Regions from separate parts of the Bradyrhizobium sp. AUGA SZCCT0182 genome, predicted to be linked through region 2. Evidence: riboswitches for the same ligand, from Rfam matches in the RefSeq annotation. Region 2 holds a riboswitch; the other holds the start of a gene.
What was found. Region 2 has a riboswitch for cobalamin ahead of metE (5-methyltetrahydropteroyltriglutamate--homocysteine S-methyltransferase). Riboswitches for the same ligand answer to the same signal wherever they lie in the genome.
Positions count from the first base shown of each region.

Region 1: linked by a shared signal. The riboswitch ahead of JQ611_RS01800 (TonB-dependent receptor) and the one ahead of metE (5-methyltetrahydropteroyltriglutamate--homocysteine S-methyltransferase) in region 2 are both predicted to bind cobalamin.

Region 1 covers NZ_JAFCLY010000001.1:386,110-392,083, forward strand. Annotated here, with positions in the region: gene JQ611_RS01800 (TonB-dependent receptor) at 1-2,234, opposite strand, end outside; cobalamin riboswitch at 2,348-2,548, opposite strand; gene JQ611_RS01805 (iron ABC transporter permease) at 2,683-3,726, shown strand; gene JQ611_RS01810 (ABC transporter ATP-binding protein) at 3,723-4,505, shown strand; gene JQ611_RS01815 (ABC transporter substrate-binding protein) at 4,505-5,335, shown strand; gene JQ611_RS01820 (MBL fold metallo-hydrolase) at 5,393-5,974, opposite strand, start outside.
Region 2 covers NZ_JAFCLY010000064.1:13,529-19,502, reverse strand. Annotated here, with positions in the region: gene JQ611_RS38520 (ribonucleoside-diphosphate reductase subunit alpha) at 1-1,384, opposite strand, end outside; cobalamin riboswitch at 1,499-1,717, opposite strand; cobalamin riboswitch at 1,840-2,041, shown strand; gene metE (5-methyltetrahydropteroyltriglutamate--homocysteine S-methyltransferase) at 2,146-4,512, shown strand; gene JQ611_RS38510 (hypothetical protein) at 4,558-4,755, shown strand; gene JQ611_RS38505 (aromatic ring-hydroxylating dioxygenase subunit alpha) at 4,763-5,812, shown strand.

The sequences.
Region 1 (5,974 bases), on a different contig from region 2:
GGATAGGCGCTGAAGCGGCCGTCGGTGAACGAGCTTGCGATCGCATAGTCGTAGTACAGCGCGTTGAGCACGTTGTTGACGCTCACCGACCAGAAGAAGTGCTGATATGCCCCGCTCAGCTTGAAGTCGATGGTGGCATCGGCCGGGATGCGGCGCTGGGTATTTTTCTGGTCGTTGTCCATGTAGCGCTCGCTCCAGCCGCGCACCGTGGCGTCCGCAACCAGATAATTTTGCCAGATGTTCCAAGTCACGCCGCCACTGGCGGTGTAGCGGGACACCAGCGGAACGTCATTGCCGGCGAACTGCCCTTCACGGAACACCGCCCGGGTGTAGGCCACGCCGCCGCGCAGCAGCACGCTGTCGCTGATGCGAAGCGAGGCGCTGGTTTCCGAGCCGTAACGGCGGGTCGGATCGAGGTTGACGTTGTAGAACAGCGCGGGGACGAAATGGATCTCGTTCTCGAGGTCCATGTTGTAGATGCTCGATTGCATCTGGAATCCGCCCGACTTGATGCGGAAGCCGCCTTCGACGTCGTGCGAGGTCTGGGTTTTCAGCTGGAAGGTGCCGGGAATTGGGGTGAAGAAGACAGGATCGAAGGAGGGTCCGGAGGACAATCTCTCGTCGACATTCGGCGTGCGGAACGCGCGGGCGGCCCGGCCGAATACCGAGACGATATTGTTGAAGCGATGTTCGAGGCCGACATGCAGCGCGTGCTGGACTTCGCTGCTATCCAGCGGAAGGTTCTGAGCGCCGCACGTAAAAAACAGGGCGCAATTCGGCGGATCGTTAAGACGGTCCCGCGCACTCAGGCTGGTGTTCTGGATTCGCGCGCCGTACGAAAAATCCGTTGTCGGCAACAGCCCAAGGGTTTGCTGCCAATAGCCGGCGATCGTTCTTTGCGACAGATCGTAAGTATGGATCGGCGGTGTGCCCTTGAATTCCGGCCGCTCCTGATGGAACGTCGCATCGTAATAATCGATGCCGGTCAGGATCGAAGAGGGTAGTCCGAACATTACATTCTTGACGCTCAATCGAGGCGTCAGGGACCATGTCTGTAGATGGCTGTCGACGTAACTGTTGGCGAAGGGATTGAAGAACGCGGCCTGCTGTTTCTTGTCCCGCACACCGCCATCGATGATGAGATCGACGCCGTTCCACAGGGTCTTGGTGAAGCCGGCGGTGGCGCTGGCGCCCTGCTGATTGCCGTAGTCGAACGGCGTGCTGGTGCCGGTGCGGGCTGTGACCAGTTCGTTGACGCCGATCGAGGGATCGACGATGCGGCCGCCGGGGAAGCCGAGCTTCTGATCGTCGCCGGTAACGGTTACGAAGGCGGTGAGGCCGGGCGTGGTGTAGTTGAGGTTGCCGACTCCGTTGCGCTGGTCGAGCGTGTTGTTGACGCGGTAGCCGTCTGACTTGATGGCGTTGCCGTAGAACGACGTCGACCACGCACCGAAATTGGTCGCCGCCGAGACCGAGGCCATGCGCTGGTTGAAGGAGCCGACGCCGGCTTCGCCGCGGATCGCGACCGGCGGGCCGCCGACGCCGTTTTTCAGCACGATGTTGACGACGCCGCCGACCGCATTGTCGCCGTACAGCACCGCGCCGCTGTTGCCGCGGGTGATTTCAATGCGCTCGATCGAATCGCGCGGGATGGTCGAAAAATCGACACCGGCCATGTCGACGTCATTGAGCCTGCGGCCGTTGATGAGCACGAGGGTGTTGGAGGTCGCAAACGCGCCGAATCCGCGCAGATCGACGCTGGTCTTCGCGCCGTTGACGCCGCCATACAGGCTGGTGAGCTGCACGCCCGGTGTTTGCGCGATGATTTCCTGCAAGGTCTGCGCGGGTGAATGCGCGATCTCTTCAGCCGTGATGACGGTCGCCGATGTGCCGACGATGCCGGCGAATTGCCGGACGGGCGTTCCGCCGCCGCCCTGGCCATCGCCTTGTGACGCGACGTTCGAGCCGGTCCCCGGCGCAGGGTTCCGATTGCTTGACGGCCTCGGGTTCGGCGCGACGACGCGGCGCGTGCCCGAGCCTTGATCGGAAGCGGGTTTGGCGCGGGTCCGGTTCTGGTCGCCGGGCGGGTTGACCTCGATCGCCGGCAGTTGATCCGCTGTGGCGGTCTGCTGGGCCTGCGCGCCGGAATTGGTGAGCGCCATGATCGGCGCCAGAAAACTGGACGCCAGCAAAAGACGGCGGCACCGCTTGGCGGCAGTGGTGGTGGAAGACATGGTTCAGGCCTCGGTATGACGTCAGTGGCACGTCACAGCGAACCAAGTCCCACCATCGTGCTGTAAGCAGCTCTGGTGAAACTAATGCCTGTACTCCCCGACCGACATCTTCGCGTGTGACCACGGCTGACGGCAGGTCTCCTGGCTTGCGGGTCGTTACCTTTCGTCGCCTTCCCAGGACCGAGAATCCCAGTGGCGTAGGACGAAAGATTCACCGCTTACAGTTGCGGGGGCAGCCGCGGAATTGGGGGACTGTCCCCGCACCGCATTCCCTTTTGATCCCCAAAACGGGAACCGTCGAAAATTATGGTAGAAGTTTGTCAAAGATAGAGTCAATCCCATCAGGCCTCGCCTGCGATCCTCACTGGACGAGTGCGTCTTTTATGTCGCATGAGCAGTACCGTTCGAACGCGTTGTGCGGTACGGGCTGACCGTCCGGGGACGATCGATGAGTGTTGAGACCATCATTGCTGCAAACGAGGAGGCCGCGCGGCGCCGGATTGGCGTGACGGCCGCGCTCGCCGGCCTCGTCGGGCTGTTGGTGCTGATCTCGCTCGGCATCGGGCCGGTGCGGCTGTCGCCGCTGGCGGTGATGGAAGCTCTCCTCGGCGGCGGCAGCGATGTGTCGCAGGTGATCGTGCGGGAAATCCGCCTGCCGCGGACCATCTTGGCGCTGGCGATCGGCGCCATCCTGGGAATGTCAGGCGCGTCGCTGCAGGGCCTGCTGCGCAATCCGCTGGCCTCGCCCTCGCTGTTCGGCGCGCCGCAATCGGCCGCCTTCGGCGCGGTGCTGGTGATCGCGCTGGGGTGGGCCGATGTGCGCTCCTATGCGTTGCCGGTGGTGGCGATCATGGCCGCTTTCGGATCGGTGTTCGTGCTCTTGACGATCGCCGGCCGCAATGCCGGGCTGCTGATCCTGATCCTGGCGGGCCTTGCGATTTCGAGTCTGGCGGGCGCCGCCACCGCGCTGGTGATGAACCTCTCCAGCAATCCCTTCGTGGTGCTGGAGATCGCGTTCTGGCTGCTCGGATCGCTGGAGGATCGCAGTTTTCAGCACGTGATGCTGGCGCTGCCGTTCATCGTTGCCGGTGGTATTATCCTGTTCAGCCAGCGCCATTCCTTTCGCGCGCTCAGCCTCGGTGAGGAGACCGCGCAGAGCCTCGGCGTCGATGTCGGGCGCCTGCGGCTGATCGTGATCACCGGCGTTGCGCTTGGGGTCGGCGGCGCGGTTGCGGTCACCGGCACCATCGGCTTCATCGGCCTCGTCGCGCCGCATCTGATGCGGCCGTTGATCGGTCATGATCCGGCGCGGCTGCTGGTGCCGAGTGCGCTGGCAGGCTCGGCGCTGCTGCTCGCCGCCGACATCGCGGTGCGGATCATTCCCTCGACCAGCGACATCAAGGTCGGCGTGCTGACCTCGATCATCGGCGTGCCGTTCTTCCTCTATCTGATCGCGCGCGAACGCCGCGCGCTCGGGGGAGGTGTCGCATGAGCGAAGCAACGCTTCTCACGGCGCAGGGCGTAAACGTGACATTGGCCGGCCGCCATGTGCTCAGCGATGTATCGCTGTCGCTGACCGCGGGTCATCTGGTCGCCCTGGTCGGACCGAACGGCGCCGGCAAGACCACGCTGCTGCGGGCGCTGTCGGGGCTGCTGCCGTCCTCAGGCAGTATCCATATAGGCGGCGATGCGCTGGCCGATCTGTCGCTGCGTGAACGCGCAAAACGCTTTGCCTATCTGCCGCAGGGCCACATCGTGCACTGGCCACTGCCGGCGCGCGATATCGTGGCGCTCGGCCGCTATCCGCACGGCGCGACCGATCCGGCGCGGCTGTCGCCAAAGGATACTGAAGCCGTATTGCGCGCGATGCAGGCGGTCGATGTGGTGGAATTCAGCGAACGCCGCGTCACCGAACTGTCCGGCGGCGAGCGCAGCCGCGTCGCGCTGGCGCGCGTGCTGGCGGTCGAAGCGCCGGTGATATTGGCCGACGAGCCGACCGCCTCGCTCGATCCGCGCCATCAGATCGACGTGATGAAGAATTTGCGCGCCACCGCCGACAAGGGCGTGCTGGTCATCGTGGTGACGCACGACCTCGGCCTGGCTGCACGATTCGCCGATCATGTGCTGGTGCTGAAGGAGGGCCGGCTGGTGTCGCAGGGCGCGCCGGTGGAAGCGCTGTCGGAGCGGGTGATAGCCGACGTGTTCCGGATCAGCGCCTACCGCGCCGAATACCAGCGCGAGGCCGTGATCGTGCCGTGGGCGGATCTGTGATGCGCCGCCGGCTTGCCGTGCTGCTGGCGGTTGCCGCGCTGGCGATGCCGGGCGGCTCCGCGTTATCAGCTAAGCTGCCGCGGATCGTGTCGATGAACGTCTGCAGCGATCAATTGCTGCTGTCGCTGGCCGATCCCGAGCAGATCCTCGGGCTTTCGCGTTATTCGCGCGATGCCTGGGTGGCCGGTGACGTCGCTCGCTATCCAAAACTGTCGGGCGGCGCGGAAGACGTGATGGTGCTGAAGCCCGACATCGTCGTCGCCAATTTGTACGACAAGCGTTCGACGCGGGAATTGCTCAAAGCGCATGGGCTGCGTCTCGCCGAACTCCCGGTGCCGCGAACGCTGCCTGAGGTGAAGGACCAGATTCGCGAGTTCGGCGATATCGTCGGCCACCCCGATCGCGCGGCGGCGCAGATCGCGTTGCTCGATGCGGCGTTAGCGCGGGCGCGCCAGGCTGTCGCCGCAAAACACTATCGGGTGCTGCCGCTGTCGCGGCGCGGCTGGGTCGCGGGCAGCGACAGCTTTGTCGGCTCGCTGCTGGCGGAGACCGGGCTGTTCAACACGGCCGGTGATCTCGGTTTCAATTTCGGCGGCTTCGCTTCACTCGAGGCGATCGTGAGCCAGAAACCGGATTTGCTGCTGGTGTCGCAGGCCGGCGATTTCGCGCGCGACGACGGCCAGGCCTTTCTGCTGCATCCGGCACTCGCGCGGTTCTATCCGCCGGAAAAACGCATCGTGATTCCGGAACGGCTGACCGAATGCGGCGGCGTGATGCTGGCGGAAGCGCTGGATGTACTGACTGCGGAATTGAAGCGGGTGGGGCGGTGAAGTCCCGGAAAGACTATTTCGTCGTCTCTGCGTTCGCAGGGACGACGGCAAAAGATTCTACCCCATCACCACCGGGCCGCCGGCCTTCTTCCAGGCGTCGATGCCGCCCTCGATATGGGCCGTGTTGGCAAGGCCGGCGTTCTTGGCGGCGGTCACCGCCATCGCCGAGCGTTCGCCGAACGCGCAGAAGAACACCACGCGCCGTCCCGTCGCGGCCGCGACTTCGCGCAGCATGCCGCCCGGCGCTAAGCTTTCGGCGATGCCGGGGTAGGGCGCATGCAGGGCGCCCGACAGCGTGCCGTGCTTGGCGCGCTCGCTGGCCTCGCGCAGATCGACCAGCAGGATGTCGGGCTTACCGATACTGTCGATCGCGGCGCGCGCCGACAGTGCGAGGCCCTGTTTGGCGAGATCGTCCTGGTGCAGGCCGACATGCATGTTGGCTGGCAACACCACGTCCATCAGTTTTGGATTCGGCAAATTGAGATTGTTCATCAACTCGACATACTCGTCGATGCCGCGGACCTGCAGGCGCGGATTGTAGCGCTTCTCCTCGCCGATGGTGGAGACCGTGTCGCCCTTATAGTCGTGGGCGGGGAATACCATGGTCTCATCCGGCAGCTTCAGCAGCCGGTTGAAGAT
Region 2 (5,974 bases):
GCCAGGTCTCGAGATAAGCGCAGACCGCGCCCTTGCGCTTGCCGCCCTGGTTGACCGCAATGGCGGTGTCGTTGGCGACTTTCAGGAACGGCACCACGCCCTGGCTTTCGCCATTGGTGCCCTTGATGTGGGCCCCGAGCCCGCGCACGCGGGTCCAGTCATTGCCGAGCCCGCCGGAATATTTTGCCAGCAGCGCGTTGTCCTTGACCGACTTGAAGATGCCGTCGAGATCATCCGCGATCGTGGTGAGGAAGCACGACGACAATTGCGGCCGCAGCGTTCCAGAATTGAACAGCGTCGGCGTCGAAGCCATGAAATCGAAAGACGACAGCAAATCGTAGAATTCGATCGCGCGGGCCTCGCGATCGATCTCGCGGGTCGCAAGTCCCATCGCGACGCGCATGAAGAACGCCTGCGGCAGCTCGATGCGGTTGCCGCCTTCATGCAGGAAATAGCGGTCGTACAGCGTCTGCAGGCCGAGGAACTGAAACGCCAGATCGCGTTCCGGCTTCAGCGCCGCGGCGATTTTCTTCAGGTCGAAGCGCGCCAGATCCGGATCGAGCAGTTCGGCCTTGATGCCGGTCTTGATATAGGCCGGGAAATATTCGCCGTAGCGGCCGGCCATATCGGCCTGCGAGGCGTTGGTCGGCACCCCCTGCACGTAGGACAGCACTTCGGTGCGCAGCTTGTCGAGCAGCAGCCGCGCGCTCACGTAAGCGTAGTTGGGCTCCTGCTCCACCAGCGTCCGCGCAGCCATCACGGAAGCGAGCGCCAGTTCGTCCTGGCTGATGCCGTCGTAGATATTGCGCTGGGTTTCCGCGATGACGGGCGCGGCGTCGACGCCATCAAGACCGGCGCAGGCCTCGCCCACGATCAGCGCGAGCCGCCCGGTATCGAGCGGCACCTTGGTGCCGTTCGCCAGCGTCACATGCAGCACGGGTCCTGCCGCAGGCTTGGCCGATTTGGCGGCCTCCTGCTCGGCGCGCTGCCTGGTGCGCTCGTCGCGGTACAGCACATAGGCGCGCGCCACCTTGTGGTGCTCGCTGCGCATCAGCGCCAGTTCGACCTGGTCCTGCACGTCTTCGATGTGAAAGGTGCGGCCTTCGCTCATCCGGCGCGACAGCGCGCCGACGACCTCAGCGGTCAACTGCTCCACCACCTCATGCACCCGGCGCGAGGCCGCCGCGGTGTGGCCCTCGACGGCGAGAAACGCCTTGGTCATCGCGACCGAGATCTTGCTGGCATCGAATTTCGAAACCGTGCCGTTGCGGCGGATCACCTGCATCGGAAGTTCGGCGTCCGGCGCGGCGAGCGTTTCGGGACGCAACTGGAACAAGGGAGCGGTTTTGGCTTCGAGAGAAATGAGACCGGAAGATTCGGACATCGGCAGACCCCGTGGTGTTGTTGAGGCCGGATGTCTTTGGGGACGCTGCATCGAATGCGCGACGGCAACGCCGGCATGGATCTGCAAGCGACCGCCGGGACACCCCGCCCGTGGACGTTTTTTCGGTGTCGCGGCAGGTCTCCTGGCTCGCAGGTCGTCGTTATTCCCTGTCTTCCCAATGCGAAGCCGCATCAGTGACGTAAAGGGGGGAACAACTCACTGCTTACAGTTGCGGGGGCAGCGTCGGAATTTCGCGCCCTTTGGCGCAATCACCGACTTCCCTCTTAGCCACCATGACTTGCGTCGTGATGGACCGTGACAACTACATCTGGTGCGATTTGGGTAATCGTGTCAATGGTGCGCTAGCCGAGCCTGCGAAAATTCTGGTTCACCCTGTTGAAGCTGTGAACAACCGCAACAACCGGCGATCGAGTTGACGGGCGCGCCGAGTTGCCAGTAAGTGGACGCGTCGTGGTTCTTCGGGATGGTTTTCCCGAAGCTAAGAGGGAAGCCGGTGTGAAGCCGGAGCTGCCCCCGCAACTGTAAGCGGCGAGCCGCTGTCCAACAAAGTCACTGAGACCCGCAAAGGTTTTGGGAAGACCGGACAGCAGCATTGACCCGCGAGCCAGGAGACCTGCCTCGACAACATAAACGTCCTCGGGCGGGGTGTCCCGGTGGTGCGGTTGCGATTCCGCGCGCCCTACCGTCCGGAATCCAGACGTGTCACTTCGGCCTTTGCCCCCAACTTTTGGGGTTAAGCCATGTCTGTTTCCAATGCGACTGCTTCTGTAAATTCTACCTCCTCACTTCCCGTCGCTTCGCTCGGCACGCCGCGCATCGGTCCGCGCCGCGAGCTGAAATTCGCGCTGGAGAGCTTCTGGTCGGGCACGACCGACGAGAAAGCCCTGATCGAGACCGGCATCGGGCTGCGCGCGGCCAATTGGGCGCGCCAGAAGAGGCTTGGTGTCAGCATCATCCCGTCCAACGACTTCACGTTCTACGACCAGGTGCTCGACACCTGCGTGATGGTCGGCGCCATTCCGAAAAGCTACGGCTGGAACGGCGGCACGGTTCCGCTCGCCACCTACTTCGCGATGGCGCGCGGCGCCCAAGGCGCGGCGCATGATGCGGACTGCGGCCACGCCCACCACGACGCGGCCCACGGCGTGCCGGCGCTGGAAATGACAAAATGGTTCGACACCAATTACCACTACATGGTGCCTGAACTGGAGAAGGATCAGACCTTCACGCTCGCCTCGCGCAAGCCGATCGAGGAGTATCTGGAAGCCAAAGCGCTCGGCTACCAGACCCGCCCGGTGCTGGTCGGCCCCGTGACGTTCCTCAAACTCGCCAAGTGCAAGGATGCGGGATTCAACACGCTATCGCTGCTAGACCGGTTGGTGCCGGTCTATATCGAGGTGCTGCGCGAACTCGCGAAAGCCGGCGCGGAATGGGTGCAAATCGACGAGCCGTGCCTGGTCCTTGACCTCGACATTATCGCGCAGCAGGCGCTGCATTATGCCTATGCGGAAATCGCCAAGGCGGTACCTGAGCTCAAGATCATGCTGGCGACATACTTTGGCGGGCTCGGCGCCGACCGCGACACCGCGATCGCCCTGCCCGTCGCTGGCCTGCATCTGGACCTCGTGCGCGCGCCCGAGCAACTCGACGATCTTGCCGGTTTTCCAAAGGACCGCGTGCTGTCACTCGGCATCATCGACGGCCGCAATATCTGGCGCGCCGATCTGAGCCGGCTGCTCGACCGGCTGGAACCTGTGGTCACCAGGCTCGGCGGCGACCGCGTGCAGCTCGCGCCATCATGCTCGCTGCTGCACGTCCCGATCGACCTTGCGCTGGAAACCGGCCTTGATCCCGATGTGAAGAGCTGGCTGGCGTTTTCGGTGCAGAAGATCGAGGAACTGGCGGCGCTCGGAACGGCATTGGCGCGCGGCCGCGTCCACGCCGACGCCATCCTGAAGGCCTCCGATGAAGCCGCAGCGGCGCGCAAAGCTTCGCCGCGAATCCACGATGCCAAGGTGGCGGCGCGTGCCGCCGGCATCGATAGCGCGATGCGCCGCCGCCTCAACGCGTTTACCGATCGCGCCGGCGTGCAGCACAGCCGCTTCAACCTGCCGGCCTTCCCGACCACGACCATCGGCTCGTTCCCGCAGACCGCGGATGTCAGGAACGCCCGCGCCGCGCATGCCAAGGGCGCGCTGACCGACGACGCCTATAAACTCTATCTGCAGAACCAGACCGCGCGCGCGGTGCGCTGGCAGGAGAATATCGGGCTTGATGTGCTTGTTCATGGCGAGTTCGAGCGCAACGACATGGTGCAGTATTTCGGCGAGCAGCTCGAAGGTTTCGCCTTCACCGGGTATGGCTGGGTGCAGTCCTACGGATCACGCTACGTCCGCCCGCCGGTGCTGTTCGGCGACGTGTCGCGCCCGAAACCGATGACGGTCGAGTGGTGGCGGTATGCGCAGTCGCTGACCAAGCGGCCGATGAAGGCGATGCTGACGGGGCCGGTGACCATTCTGAACTGGTCGTTCGTCCGCGACGATATTCCGCGCAGCGAAGCCTGCCGCCAGATCGCGCTGGCGATCCGTGACGAGGTCGCCGACCTCGAAGCCGCCGGTGCCGGGATGATCCAGATCGACGAAGCGGCCCTGCGGGAGGGCCTGCCGCTGCGCCGGTCGGAGTGGAAGACCTATCTCGACTGGGCCGTGGACGCCTTCCGCATCTGTTCGTCGGGCGTGCGCGACGACACCCAGATCCACACCCACATGTGCTACTCGGAGTTCAACGACATCATCGATGCGATCGGTGCGATGGATGCCGACGTGATCTCGATCGAGACCTCGCGCTCGAAGATGGAACTGCTCGACGCTTTCCGGAACTACCGCTATCCGAACGAGATCGGCCCCGGCGTCTACGACATCCATTCGCCGCGGGTGCCTGAAACCGCTGAGATGACCGACCTGCTCAAGCTGGCGCGGCTGCGGCTCTCCGACGCCCAGCTCTGGATCAATCCGGATTGCGGATTGAAAACCCGGAAATGGGAAGAGGTGCGGCCCGCTCTGGTCAACATGGTCGCCGCCGCCCGCGAATTGCGGGCGCTCGCTTAAACGCCCGCCCCGTCTCTCATCCCGGCACCATTGAAAGGATACGCCATGCGCTTCTGGATCGAATGCACGAGGTGCGAGACGGGGCAGGCCACCCACATCAATATCGCGCTGGTCGGCAGCATGTGGCGCGACGGCGAGCGCACCGTGCTCGCCTTCGTCGGCGGCGACGGCCAGCGCATCGAGGTCACCGAGACGCCGGAACAGATCATGGCGCTGCATCTCGGACCGCTGGCAAAGGCGTAACGACGCGATGACGGTGAGGCCTGATAATGCCTGGTCGGAAGCTTCTGTCGATCTTCGCAAGGTCGGCGCGAATCCGGATTACTGGTATCCGGTCGCATGGTCGCACGAGGTGAAGTCCGGCCAGACTTTCGCGGCGCGGTTCGCGGGCGAGCCGATCGTGCTGGTGCGCCCGAGTGAGGGCGCGATCTTCGCGCTTGAAGACCGCTGCGCGCACCGCCAGGTGCCGCTGTCGAAGGGAACGGTCGATGGCTGCACCCTGCGCTGCGTCTATCATGGCTGGCGCTACGACGCGTCGGGCGACTGCATCGACGTCCCCTATCTTGGTAAGGGCAAGAGGCCGAACGGCGTCCGCCGCTATCCCTGCTTCGAACGCGACGGGTTGATCTTCGTATGGCCCGGCACAGGGCCTGCCGCCGCCCCCTTGCCGCGGATCGGCGCAACCGCTGATAACGCCTACAAGACACGGCGGTTCGGCAAGCTCGTCTCCTGCCACTACACTTTCATGCATGAGAATTTGATGGACATGAACCATCAGTTCCTGCACCGGCGCACCACCGGAAAAGTCGTGCCGCGCTATCTCGGCAGCCGCGCCGGCGAACGCTGGATGGAAGTCGATTACAGTTTTGCCCGGCCTGGCGAGAAGCCGCCCCTTGGCGAGGCCGTCATCGTCGGCGGCCTGCGCGGCCGTGCCGGCACGGCGCGCGACCTGATGACGGTGCGCACCGAATATCCCTACCAGACCCTGCAGATGTGGACGAAGGGCGACGCACCGGTTCTCAACGTATGGCTCGGCTACACGCCCATCGATGCAGCGCAGCGCCGTAACCGGACCTTCGTGGTGCTGTCGGTGCGCAAACCCAGAATTCCCGGCATCCTCGATCTCGGCTGGCCGGTGCTGGCCTGGTTCACCAACCGGGTCTTTTCGGAGGATTGCGAGATCGTCGAGATGGAACAGGCCGCACATGACGCGCAAGGCGCCGACTGGAACAGGGAAGTGTTTCCGCCGATCCACGCGCTGCGGAAGCTGCTGCGTGAGTGCGGGGAGCCAGGGCAGTAGCCCGGATGGAGCGCAGCGAAATCCGGGACGCACGTGACGTCGCGGCATGCCCCGGATTTCGCTGCGCTCCATCCGGGCTACAGCGATTCCGAGCCGCTCCCACGTCTTGCCGCTGATCCTCATGGCGCCGGACCAGGACGCCACCATAAAAAACGCGGCGTC